DNA from 3 places in the Nonomuraea sp. NPDC046570 genome. Region 2 is predicted to be linked to each of the others. Evidence: riboswitches for the same ligand, from Rfam matches in the RefSeq annotation. Region 2 holds a riboswitch; each other region holds the start of a gene.

Region 1 (4,091 bases), on a different contig from region 2:
GGCGCTGAACGGGTAGGTGACGATCACTACGGGACCTTCCGGTTGACATGGGCGACCCGCCAGCCCTCCCGGGCGGCGGTCAGTTCGGTGGTGGACAGCGGGGCGAGATCGATCAACCCCGCCCGCCCGGGTTCGATCCCCAGCACATGTCCTAGGGCGGCCCTGATCACCCCGGCGTCACACACGACGACCACCCGCCCACCGCCCGCCGCGCCATCCACGCCCGGCGTCGCAGCTCCCTCCCCGTTCGGTGCGGCGCCGGTGTGTGCGGGTGTGTGCGGGTGTGTCGAGTCAAGCCAGCGGGCGACCCTGGCCGTCAGCTCGGCGAGGGTCTCGCCGCCGTGCGGGGCGGCGTCCGGGTCGGCGAGCCAGCGGGCGAGCCCTTCGGGCTCCTCGGCCGCGACCGTCCTGTACGGCAGGCCGCCCCACCTGCCGAGATCGGCTTCGGCCAGGGCGGTCACCACGACCGGCACGAGGCCGAGCGCGGCGGCCGTCTGCGCGGCGGCCGGGGCCGGGGACACGAACGCCCTGGTCCCCGGTTCGACCGCCAGCCGGATCACCCTGGCCAGGCTCGAAGAGTCCGCGTCTTCCGAGGCAGGCGCGCATCCTGCGGGCAGGCCGGAAGGAAAGCGGGGCTCGCGCATGGCCAGGGTGGTCGCGTGCCGGACGAACAGCACCCGGCTCAGCTCGGGGCGGACAGGGGTTCGCCCGCCGGCGCGGGGATGGTATGGCGCGCGGCGCGGTCGCAGGCCAGCCCGAACAGCACCCCGAACGACGCCCAGAACACAAGCTGGGTGCCCAGCGAGGCGAGCCTGAATTCCCAGATCAGCGACCCGGGAAAGCCCTCGGGAACCTCGTCGATCCTCGGCAGCAGGAGCCACGCGACGATCACCGGGATCAGGAACGTCCCGGCGGCCACCCCCCACCGGGCCCACGGGCCGGCGGCCCGGGACACGCGGCGGGTGCTCGCCGCCGAGACGGCGGTCGCGGCCAGGCCGACCAGGACCATGACGACGTACAGGAGGGTACGGTCGCCGATCGTGTCCGGATCGCCCACGGCCGGTGGGTTGGCGGGATATTTCAGGAAGGGAACGAGGACGATGGCCAGGAACGCCGTCGCGGCGGCGGCCAGGGCGAGGCCGCCCTCGGAACGGGGTCCGACGCGCCCGCGCAGCCCGGCGTACACGAGCGCGAAGACACCGCCGACGGACAGGCCGTAGAGACCTGTGGCGAGGAACAGCCCCGCCTTCTGCCCGGGGCGGCTGACCACGGCCTCCTCGCCGTGATCATGCCCTCGGGCGGCCTCGGCCGTACCGCCCTCATGCTCGTGTGCGGCTCCGGCCTCAGCCCCGGACGCGGCGTTGGCCGCGACACCGGATGCGGCTTCAGCCGAGGCGGCTTCTTCGATGGCGATGGCGCTCTCGACGTGCGGCTCGCCGACCACGAACGCGAACGCGCCCGCGACCAGGCCCGCCAGCAGGCCGAGGAGCAGCCCCCTGACCAGCAGGGTGCGTACCACGACAGCCCCTTAGTGGCAGGGCACGCCGAGCAGGTGACGCCCGTCGTGCATGAGTTCGTGGAGGTAGGTACCGGTCTGCGAGATCGCCCCGTTGTCCATCAGGACCAGGTAGGCGATCAGCAGGAACACGGGCACGGCCAGCAACCACGGGCGCAGGCGGGGAAGGGGAACGACGGAAGGAGTGGACAGATCACTCACGGCAAGCCTCCTCAGGGATGACGCGTCCCGACAGGTGAGGTCGCGGCGGCCAAGTGACCTGGCTCGCGGGCTCGTACGTCCCGACTACAGTGGCGCGACCGCACCGGCATCTCACCGGATTTCCCTTCGGCCACCGCGAAATCTACCGGAACGTATCCTTTCATCCCTCTTCCGTCAACACGCGAGCGGGGGTGCCGCACCTTGAACGACACCGTTTTCCCTGCGCCGCCGCTGTGTTGCGATCAACAGGTCATGACCCGCTCCCCGGTCGACGTGGCCAGGCGCGGCGAGGACGGTCTGTGGAGATACCCCGTTCGGCACCGCGGGTGCCGCCGCTAGTCCTTGAGCAGGAGCATGGAGTACTGGACCTCCGAGCCGACCTGTGAGGCGACCAGCCTGGTCAGCCGGTAGCCCTTGGCCGTCATCTCCCGCAGTTTCGCCACATGCCGGGCGGTGGTCATGCCGCTGTAGCAGTACCAGTCGGTGCGCGACTTCTTCCAGATCGCGGTGTACGTGCCGTCCGGCGCGATCGTCACCTCCGGCCGGAGGAAGTCGCGGGCGCGCTTGTCGAACTCGGCCTGGAACTCCTGCGCGCTCTGGCCCGTGGTCACGCTCCACGCGGCGCCCTCGGGGTTGGCGATCCAGGCGGCGTTGAACAGCACCTCGTCCTCGGTGCCGTGGGCGGTGATCCAGGCCGGGATGAGGCCGTCGCCGCGCGCCTGCGCGTTGCGGGAGCTGAGCTGGCTCGGGGTCTGGCCGTGGTAGGCCATGAAGGCGCCGCCGCTCTTCTCCATGACGGAGGCGAACACCGGGCCCGTGTCCCCGTCGTGCGCGACGGCGATCGTCTCCGCGTAGCCCTTGGCCGACCACTGGTCGAAGAAGTCCTGGTAGGCGGATCCGGACAGGCCGTGGGCGGTCACGTACGGCGGGCCGGGCGCCTCCCGCCACAGGGCGGTGTACCCGCGGTCGGTGATGGAGAGGGAGAGCAGGCGGAACCCGGCGGCGCGTAACTCCTTGACCTGCCGACCGTGTTCCTCGGGGGTCACGTCGTAGTAGGCGCGGGTGTCGCCGTCGCTGACCGCGGGCGGGGAGTCGGTCTGCGGGGGCTGGCCGGGGTCGGCGGTGCCGCCGTCGCCCGGCGGGGCGGGATCGGTGGTGGCGCCGTCGCCGGGCGCGGCGGGGTCGGTGGTGGAACCGTCGCCGGGTGCGGCCGGGGCGTGGGTGCCGTCGTTGCCGGAGTCGGGCGGTGAGGAGCCCCCGTCGTCCGCCGGGGGTGTGGTGATGGTCGTGACGGGTTTGTCCGAGGTGGTGAAAGACGCGTCGCCGTACCGGACGAAGGCCAGCGCGGTGGCGGTGGCCAGCAGGGCCGCGGCCACGACGGCCGCCGTCCGGTAGTGGCGGCGGGCCCTGCTCCTGCGCACCGCCTCCGTGTCGGCCCCGGCCGGGGCGCCGCCGACCAGCCGGAGCAGGATGTCCGTCGAGCCGGGCCGGTCGGCGGGCCGCTTGGCCAGTGCCGCGGCCACGACCGGCCGGATGCTGTCGGGGATGAACCCGAGGTCGGGCTCGTCCGTGACGATCCGCCGCATCACGGCGGCCATCTCGCCACCCTCGAACACGTGCCTGCCGCGTGCCGCGTAGGCGACCACGGCACCCCACGCGAACACGTCGGCCGCCGCGCTCGCCCGCTCCCCCTCGAACACCTCCGGCGCCATGTACAGCGGTGTGCCGACCAGCTCGCCGGTCGAGGTCATCGTGCCGTCCGGCAGGCGCGCGATGCCGAAGTCGATCAGGCGCGGGCCGTCGGGGCCCATCAGCACGTTGTCCGGCTTGACGTCGCGGTGCACGATGCCCGCCTGGTGGATGGCGGCGAGGCCGGTCGCCAGCCCGGTCGCCAGCCGGTGCACCGCGTCCGGGTGCAGCGGACCCCGGTCGGCGACCAGCTCACGCAGGCTCGGGCCGTCGATGTACTCGCTGACGATGTACGGCGGGGAGCTCTCCAGGTCGGCCTCGACGACCCTGGCCGTGAAGGCGGGCGTGGTACGGCGAGCCATCTCCAGCTCCCGCGCGAGCCTGGCCAGCATCTCGGCGTCGGCCCACGCGGGCAGATGCGGCACCTTGACCGCGACCAGCCGCCCCGACTCGTCCTCGCCGAGATAGACGACCCCTTGGCCGCCGCTGCCCAGCTTGGCGGTCAGGCGGAAGCGCCCGATGACCGTCGGATCCGATGGCTGCAGCGGCTGAGTCCCCCTCATCCCAGGAGGTATACCGCAACGACCGCCTTCCCGTCACAGCCGGCCCTCGATCATGATCATTCCGTGATATTCGGGTGACCGGCGAGGCGGCCCAGCGTGGCCAGGCCCTTCACCGTGGCGTG
Region 2 (4,091 bases):
GCAGACCTTCGAGGAGTCGGTGAAGGGCTGGCAGGCCGTCGAGATCCTCGGCCGCAAGGGCCTGTCGCGCAAGGCGCACTTCAGCGTCGTCTGCGCGAGCCCGGCCAAGGTGTACGACGCCGCGCACCGGCTTCCCGCCCACGCCACCAAGCCGCTCGTGGCCGCCGCGGACGTGGACGTCACTCCCCCGGCCTACAGCGGTGCCTGCCCCACGACCGTGCGCTTCACCGGCACCATCCAGGTGTCCAGGACCCCGGCCCGCGTGGCCTACCGGTGGGTGGACAGCGCCCAGGGCGACGGGCCCGTCGAGTACCTGGACTTCCCCGCCGGAGGCCCCCGCCTCAAGCAGGTCGTCTTGCCGCTCAGCGTTGGCAGCACCACTGGCGGCTGGAAGGCCATCCGGGTGACACGGGGGCACGACTCGGGCCGCGCCACCTACCAGGTGACCTGCACCAGCACACCCACCCCCACTCCCACCCCCAGCTCCACAGGTACCCCCACCCCGGGCCCGACGGACCCGCCGCCGGCGAAGCCCGTGGCCGCCATCCCCTACCTGACTCCCGGCGACTACGAGGGCACCTGCACGGCTCCCATCGAGTACAACGCGTGGGGCACCATCCAGTTGCCCGCCGGGCCGGCCACCACCGTCACGTACCGGTGGATTCTGAACGGCTCGCCGTGGCAGGAGGAGCGGATCGACTTCACCGAGAGCGGCAGTGCTCGCTCCAGGTACGTGTTCGGCAGGTTCTCTCTGAATGACCAGCAGTCCGGCACTCACACCCTCGGCCTCATGGTGGAGGGCGGCTCCCGCGAGCCCGTCGAGCGGACGTTCGTACTCAAGTGCCTGACCGAGTCCCCGCCCGTGACCGTGGCCCTCGGCAAGATCGACCACCTCGTCAGCTACCCCGACCCTGACTGCGACGAGTCGCCGCGGGTCGCGGTGGACGTGACACTGACCCTGGACCGCGCCGGGGAGGTGGAGTACCGCTGGCTGGTGGCCGGACGCACCTTCGCGAGCAAGAGGGCCCTCGGTGCTGGGACGACCAAGATCGTGGGAGGCACGCACCTGGTGGCCACCAGCGGCATCGCCCGCTTCGAGGTGCTCAACCACAACAAGCCGGTGAAGGAGATCTCCTACACCGTGAAGTGCCTGCCCAAGTAGTCGTGGCACGCCCGTGCCCCCGCCGCCACGGCGGGGGCACCCACTTTCAGGGAAACGTCACCCGACGACCCGCCCCGGAGAATCCAGCCACACCTGCCGCCCCTCCGGCGTGACCGTCATCCCGAACCTGTCCCGCCAGGCCCAGCCGTACGGCACGGCCCGGATGCCGCACGTGACGTGGGCTCGGTCGTAGGGCACCCGCCCGGGGCAGCCGCGGCCGCGTGCCCGTGCCGATCTCCAGCACCCAGGGCCACTTCCGGGATGAACGCGTGCCGGGGCACCGCGAAACGCCCACGCAGTGGTCCTTGATGTGGGTGTGCGACCATGGGCGGCGTAGGCGACGGCGGACGAGGAAGTCGGTGTGAATCCGGCGCGGTCCCGCCACTGTGATCGGTGAGCGAACTCCGATGAAGCCACTGCCCGGGTGCGGGTGGGAAGGCCGGAGGGAGCTTTGACCCGAGAGCCAGGAGACTCACGCGGTCGCCTCCTCAGAGAAATTGGGGCGGATCTCCCCAAGAGAGGAACGGTGGTCGCCATGCCGCTCATCGGTGTGCGGTCCTTCGGGCTGCCCGCGTCGCGACCCTCTTGTGATGATCCGGCTCCTTGCCCCTCCCGCTCATCGGGTGCGACCCGTGAGTGAAAGGACCCGTTCATGACGAGCCGACGCTCGCTCGCGTTCCTCCTGTCCGTCCTGCTGGCGACGGGCTGCGGAACCAGCGCTCACACCACCACTCAGCCCACCGCGCCGTCCGCCGCGGGCTTCCCCCTCACCATGACCAACTGCGGCGTGACGACCACCTACCAGCGGCCGCCGCAGCGGGCGGTCACGCTCAACCAGCACGTCACCGAGATCATGCTCGCGCTCGGGCTGGAGAAGTCGATGGTGGCCACGGCCTACCTCGACGACCGGATCCTGCCCGAGTACGAGAACGCCTACAAGGGGATCAAGGTCCTCGCCGAGCAGTACCCCTCGTACGAGGCGCTGCTGTCGGTGGAGCCGGACTTCGTGTACGGCGGGTTCGACAGCGCCTTCGACGAGAAGGAGGGGCGCGGCCGGGCCGTACTGGCGGAGGCCGGGATCACCTCGCGGGTGAACGGTGAGGAGTGCCCGGCGGGGCCGGTGACGGCGGCCCAGGTCGAGGAGGAGGTTCGGGCGGTCGGCAGGATCTTCGGGGTGTCCGACCGGGCGGAGCGGCAGGTGGTCGCGATGCGGGGGGTGCTGGACGGGGTCAAGGCCAAGATCGGGCGGGTCGAGCCGGTCAAGGTGTTCGTGTACGACAGCGGCGACAAGACGGCCTTCACGGCGGGCGGTGCGGGCATCGGCAACGAGATGATCAAGCTGGCCGGGGGGACGAACCTGTTCGGCGACCTCGGCAAGGCCTGGGGGAACGTCTCGTTCGAGCAGGTCGCGGAGCGGGCGCCCGAGATGATCGTCATCTACGACTACGGCGACCAGTCGGTGGAGGCGAAGAAAAAGTTCCTGCTCGGCAATCCGGCGCTCAAGGACGTGCCCGCGATCAAGAACCAGCGGTTCGCGGTGTTGCCGCTGTCGTCGGCGGTGCTGGGCGTGCGGGTGCCTTCCGGGGTGGAGGCGCTGGCCCGCCAGTTGCATCCGGATCTTTTCGCGTGACCGAACGCGGGCGCGTGCCGTACACGCTGGTTCTGGTGGTGTTGTCCGTCGCGGTGGTCGTGGCGGGGACGGCGGGGGTCGCGGTTGGGTCGGTGCGGCTGCCGTTCGGGGAGGTGTGGGGCATTCTGCTGCATCGGGTGTATCCGCCGCTGGTCGAGCCGAGTTGGGCGCCGGTTCGGGAGACGATCGTGATGGATGTCCGGGTGCCCCGGATCCTGCTGTGCGGGGTGGTGGGGGCGGGGCTGTCGGTGTGCGGGATGGCGCTGCAGGCGCTGGTGCGCAACCCGCTGGCCGACCCGATGCTGCTGGGGGTGTCGTCTGGGGCGACGGTCGGCGCGGTCGTCGTGATGGTGCTGAACGTCTCGCTGCTCGGGGCGTTCTCGCTGCCGCTGGCCGCGTTCGTCGGCGCCTTCGCGGCGCTCGTGCTGGTCTACTCGCTGGCCCGCTCCGGCGGGCGGATGACCACGGTACGGCTGGTGCTGGCCGGAGTCGCCACCGCCGAGGTGCTCTCGGCGGTCGCCAGCTACCTCATCATCACCTCCAACGACCCGCACAAGGCCGACGCGGCCCTGCGCTGGATGCTGGGCGGGCTGGCCGGAACCACCTGGGACCTGCTGTGGATCCCCGCCGCGGCGGTACTGCTCGGGACCGGGGTGCTGCTCGGCGTCAGCCGTCCGCTCAACCTGCTGCTGGCCGGCGAGGAGGCCGCCGCCGCGCTGGGCCTGAACGTGCACCGCTTCCGCGGCGCGGTGTTCGTGCTGGTCGCCCTGATGATCGGCGCGATCGTCGCGGTCAGCGGGTCGATCGGGTTCGTGGGGCTGATGCTGCCGCACGTGGTACGCCTGCTGGTCGGCGCCGACCACCGCCGCGCGCTGCCCGCCGTCGCCCTGCTGGGGGCGGCCTTCCTGATCGCCGCCGATCTCGCCGCCCGCAGCGTGATCGCTCCCGAGGAGATTCCGATCGGCATCCTGACCGCCCTGGTCGGAGGTCCGTTCTTCCTCTGGCTGATGCGACGGAGGGCGGCGCGATGACGCCCGGGGCGTTGCGGGTCGACCACGTCAGCGTGGTCGTCGACGGCAGGGCGCTGGTGCAGGATGTCTGCCTGGACGTCGCCCCCGGCGAGGTCGTCGCGCTGGTCGGGCCCAACGGGGCAGGGAAGTCCACCCTGCTGCGCACCCTCTACCGGGCGTTACGGCCCACGTCGGGGCGGGTGACGCTGGACGGCGAGGACGTCTGGCGGATGACGGGCAGGCGGCTGGCGCGGCGGCTGGCCGCCGTACTGCAGGAGACGCCCGGTGA
Region 3 (4,091 bases), on a different contig from region 2:
CCTGCTGGGCACCGCGCGGGGGTCGACGGAGTAGAAGTTGCGGCCCGTCGGCAGCACGTTGACCAGGCCGCGCAGCGGGGAACCGCTGGGACCGGCCGGGACGTAGCCGCCGTCCAGGGCGTGCAGCAGATGGTCGAGCTCGTCGGTGGTACGGCTCAGGCGGGGGACCACCTCGGTGGCGGCGAAGCCCAGCACCTTCTCCACGAGGTCCGGCCGGACCCCGGGGGCCGGTTCCGGCCCGAGGAGCAGCGAGGTGACCGGTCCCGCCGCCTCCGGCGCCCAGTCGCGCTCCTCCATCGCCTCCACCAGCGCGCGGGCCGTCGCCTCGGCCCGGTCCACGCCGCCCAGCCCCGCCGACCCGTCCTCGGCCAGCCCCAGCGCCTCGCGCAGGCCCGGCAGCGTCTGCGCGCCCGCCCACATCTGCCGGGCGCGCAGCATCGCCAGCACCAGGTCCACCCGGACCTTGCCCGCCGGAGCCTCGCCCAGCACGTGCAGGCCGTCCCGGATCTGCGCGTCCTTCACCTCGCACAGCCAGCCGTCCACGTGCAGCAGGAAGTCGTCGAACTCGGTGTCGTGCGGCCGGTCGGCCAGCCCCAGATCGTGGTCCAGCCGCGCGGCCTGGATCAGCGTCCAGATCTGCGCCCTGATCGCCGGCAGCTTGGCCGGGTCCATCGCCGCGATCGAGGCGTGCTCGTCCAGCAACTGCTCCAGCCGGGCGATGTCCCCGTAGGTCTCGGCGCGGGCCATCGGCGGCACCATGTGATCCACGAGTACGGCATGCGCCCGCCGCTTCGCCTGCGTCCCCTCACCCGGATCGTTCACCAGGAACGGGTACACCAGCGGCAGATCCCCCAGCGCCGCGTCCGGCCCGCACGAGGCCGACAGGCCCGCCGACTTGCCCGGCAGCCACTCCAGGTTGCCGTGCTTGCCGACGTGCACCATCGCGTGCGCGCCGAACTCGCCCGCCAGCCAGCGGTAGGCGGCCAGGTAGTGGTGGCTGGGCGGCAGGTCCGGGTCGTGGTAGATGGCGATCGGGTTCTCGCCGAAGCCGCGCGGCGGCTGCACCATCACCACCACGTTGCCCGCCCGCAGCGCGGCCAGCACGATGTCGCCCTCGTGCACGAACAGCTCGCCCGGAGGCGGGCCCCAGTGGCGTTCCATCCCCTCGCGCAGATCGGCCGGGAGGGTGCGGTACCAGCGTTCGTAGGAGGCCGCCGAGATGCGCACCGGGTTGCCGGCGAGCTGCTCCTCGGTGAGCCAGTTCTGGTCCTGGCCGCCGGCCGCGATGAGCGCGTGGATCAGCGCGTCGCCGTCCTGGTCGGCCACGCCGGGGAAGCCCTCGCCCAGGTCGTACCCGGCCTTCTGGAGCCGGGCCAGCAGCCGCACCGTGCTGGCGGGGGTGTCCAGGCCGACCGCGTTGCCGACCCTGGAGTGCTTCGTCGGGTACGCCGAGAGCATCACGACGAGCTTCTTGTCCGCGTTCGGGACGTGCCTGAGCAGGCCGTGCCGTACGGCGGTGCCCGCCACCCGGGCCGCCCGCTCGGGGTCGGCGGCGTACACGGTCAGGCCGTCCTCGTCGATCTCCTTGAAGGAGAACGGGACGGTGATGATGCGGCCGTCGAACTCGGGGATCGCCACCTGGGAGGCGGCGTCCAGCGGGGACAGGCCGTCGTCGTTCTCCTCCCACGCCTGGCGGCTCGTGGTCAGGCAGAGGCCCTGCAGGATCGGCACGTCCAGCCCGGCCAGCGCGCCCACGTCCCACGCCTCGTCGTCGCCGCCCGCGCCCGCGGTGGCCGGGCGGGAGCCGCCGGCCGCGAGCACGGTGACGACCAGGGCGTCGGCCGCGCGCAGCGTCTCCAGCAGGGCGGGCTCCGCCGTACGCAGGGAGGAGCAGAAGATCGGCAGGGCCTGCCCGCCCGCGTCCTCGATCGCCGCGCAGAGCGTCTCCACGAAGGCGGTGTTGCCCGCCATGTGGTGCGCGCGGTAGTAGAGCACGCCGACCGTGGGGCCCTCCTGGGTGCGCGGCTGGCGGTCCAGCGGGCCCCAGGTCGGGGTGGGTTCCGGGGCGGCGAAGCCGTGGCCGGTGAGCAGCGCGGTGTCGCTCAGGAAGGCGTGCAGCTCGGCCAGGTTGGCCGGGCCGCCGTAGGCCAGGTAGGCGTGCGCGTCGGCGCAGGTGCCCGCGCTGACCGTGGACAGCTCCATCAGCTCGGCGTCGGGCGCCTGCTCGCCGCCCAGGATCACCACCGGGCGCGGGCCGGACAGCAGGTGGTCCAGGCCCTCCTCCCAGGCGCGGCGGCCGCCCAGCAGGCGCACCACGACCAGATCCACCCCGTCGAGCAGGGCGGGCAGGTCCTCGGCCGTCAGCCTGGCCGGGTTGCCCAGCCGGTAGGCCGCGCCGCTCGCGCGGGCGCTCAGCAGGTCGGTGTCGGAAGTGGACAGCAGCAGGACCACATTGCTCGTAGAGCGCACGGGGTTCCTCCCTCGGGGTCCTCGCCCCGGTCGTGGATGTCACGACGGCAGAAGTCTCCTGGCTCCCGGATCGACGCTCACCCCTGACCTTCCAGCCCGTTTCCGGGCCGTGGCCTGTGGCGGGGGTCGCTCCCCGGTTACAGTGGCGGGACCGCGCCGGTTTCTCACCGGCTTCCTTCATGCCGTCGCCTGATGATGAGACTACGGCAGCAGGATTCAATGCAAGAAACTGGCGTTAACATCCTCAGCGTGTCCAAAGCCGACTTTTCCGGACGTGTACGCCCTGATGCCTGTCCGGGGGCGCTCCAGGTGCACACCGCCGCCGACGGGGCGCTGGCCCGTGTCCGCCTTCCGGGCGGCGCCGTCTCCGCCACGCAGCTCGACGAGCTGGCCTCCTGCGCGGACTTCCTCGGGTCGGGGGTGATCGAGCTGACGTCGCGGGCGAACGTCCAGGTGCGGGGGTTGCGCGACCCCGCGGCGTTCGCGGCCCGGATGGCGGCCATCGGCCTGCTGCCGTCGGCGACACACGAACGCGTCCGCAACATCGTGGCCTCACCGGTGTACGGCCCTTCGAGCGTGACCGACGTCCAGCCGCTGGTGACCGCCCTGGACCTGGCGATCCGCGCCCGCCCCAGACTCGCCGAGCTGCCTGGGCGCTTCCTGTTCGCGCTGGACGACGGGACGGGGGATGTGGTCGGCCTGGGCGCGGACGTGACACTCACCTGGCGGGCGCCTGATGACCGGGCGGGAGGCGTCGGGGCCGGGCAGGTGCTGCTGGCCGGGGCCGATGTGGGGCTCGCGGCGGAGCCGGGCGCGCGGGCCGTGACCCTGATGGTCGCCGCCGCCGAGGCGTTCCTGGACGAACGCGCGGCCCAGAACTCGGCGGCATGGCGCATCCGCGAGCTGACAGACGGCCCCACCCGGCTCGCCGCCCGACTCGCCCCGCACGCCACCAACCCGCACGCCACCGACCCGACCGCTGCGGAAGCGGTTGGCGGGGTCGGGGCACCAGGCGTGCGACGGCAGCGGGATGGGCGGGTGGCGCTGGAGGTCGTGGTGCCGCTCGGACGCCTCTCGGCAGCCCAGGCGCGAGCCCTCGCCACCGCCGCCCGCACTCCGGACGGCGAGGCGCCGGTACGGCTGACGCCCTGGCGCACCGCCATCGTGCCCGGTCTCACTCCCGCCCAGGCCGCCCACCAGATCGAGGCGCTCGTCGCGGCGGGCCTCGTCGCCGACCCCGCGTCCCCCTGGGCGGGCCTCACCGCGTGCACCGGCAGTCCCGGCTGCGCCAAGTCCCTGGCGGACGTCCAGGCGGACGCGGCGAGCTGGGCCACGGAGCAGGAGACGGCACGGCATGCCCAGGAAGCGGCCCACGCCCAGGAGGTGGAGCGGGTGCTGCCCGTGCACTGGGTCGGGTGTGAGCGGCGGTGCGGGAGGCCCGGAGGACGGGTGGTCGAGGTGGTGGCCACACCCGAGGGCTACCGTGTCGAGGTCGGCGGGGCCCGCCGTACCACCGGAGACATGAAGGAGGCGGGCGCCGTGGTGGCGGCCGTCAGAGGGGGAACGTGAGCGAGTACATCCGCGAGGGCGCCGAGATCTACCGGCAGTCCTTCGCCACGATC

Evidence for each region. A riboswitch is a leader RNA that binds a small molecule or an ion and turns the genes downstream of it on or off. The one in region 2 is predicted to bind cobalamin.
Region 1: linked by a shared signal. The riboswitch ahead of ABZ911_RS07170 (CbtB-domain containing protein) and the one ahead of ABZ911_RS18810 (ABC transporter substrate-binding protein) in region 2 are both predicted to bind cobalamin.
Region 3: linked by a shared signal. The riboswitch ahead of cobN (cobaltochelatase subunit CobN) and the one ahead of ABZ911_RS18810 (ABC transporter substrate-binding protein) in region 2 are both predicted to bind cobalamin.

Annotation. Positions count from the first base shown of each region.
Region 1 is NZ_JBEYZF010000003.1:234,453-238,543, forward strand. Features, by position in the region: gene ABZ911_RS07155 (VWA domain-containing protein) at 1-27, opposite strand, end outside; gene ABZ911_RS07160 (histidine phosphatase family protein) at 27-677, opposite strand; gene ABZ911_RS07165 (CbtA family protein) at 683-1,519, opposite strand; gene ABZ911_RS07170 (CbtB-domain containing protein) at 1,529-1,717, opposite strand; adenosylcobalamin (AdoCbl) riboswitch at 1,721-1,869, opposite strand; gene ABZ911_RS07175 (protein kinase) at 2,053-3,969, opposite strand; gene ABZ911_RS07180 (rod shape-determining protein) at 4,026-4,091, opposite strand, start outside.
Region 2 is NZ_JBEYZF010000010.1:212,612-216,702, forward strand. Features, by position in the region: gene ABZ911_RS18800 (hypothetical protein) at 1-1,162, shown strand, start outside; gene ABZ911_RS18805 (hypothetical protein) at 1,220-1,360, opposite strand; cobalamin riboswitch at 1,510-1,636, shown strand; gene ABZ911_RS18810 (ABC transporter substrate-binding protein) at 1,815-2,792, shown strand; gene ABZ911_RS18815 (iron ABC transporter permease) at 2,789-3,823, shown strand; gene ABZ911_RS18820 (ABC transporter ATP-binding protein) at 3,820-4,091, shown strand, end outside.
Region 3 is NZ_JBEYZF010000003.1:225,224-229,314, reverse strand. Features, by position in the region: gene cobN (cobaltochelatase subunit CobN) at 1-2,451, opposite strand, end outside; cobalamin riboswitch at 2,502-2,689, opposite strand; gene cobG (precorrin-3B synthase) at 2,719-4,038, shown strand; gene ABZ911_RS07130 (precorrin-8X methylmutase) at 4,035-4,091, shown strand, end outside.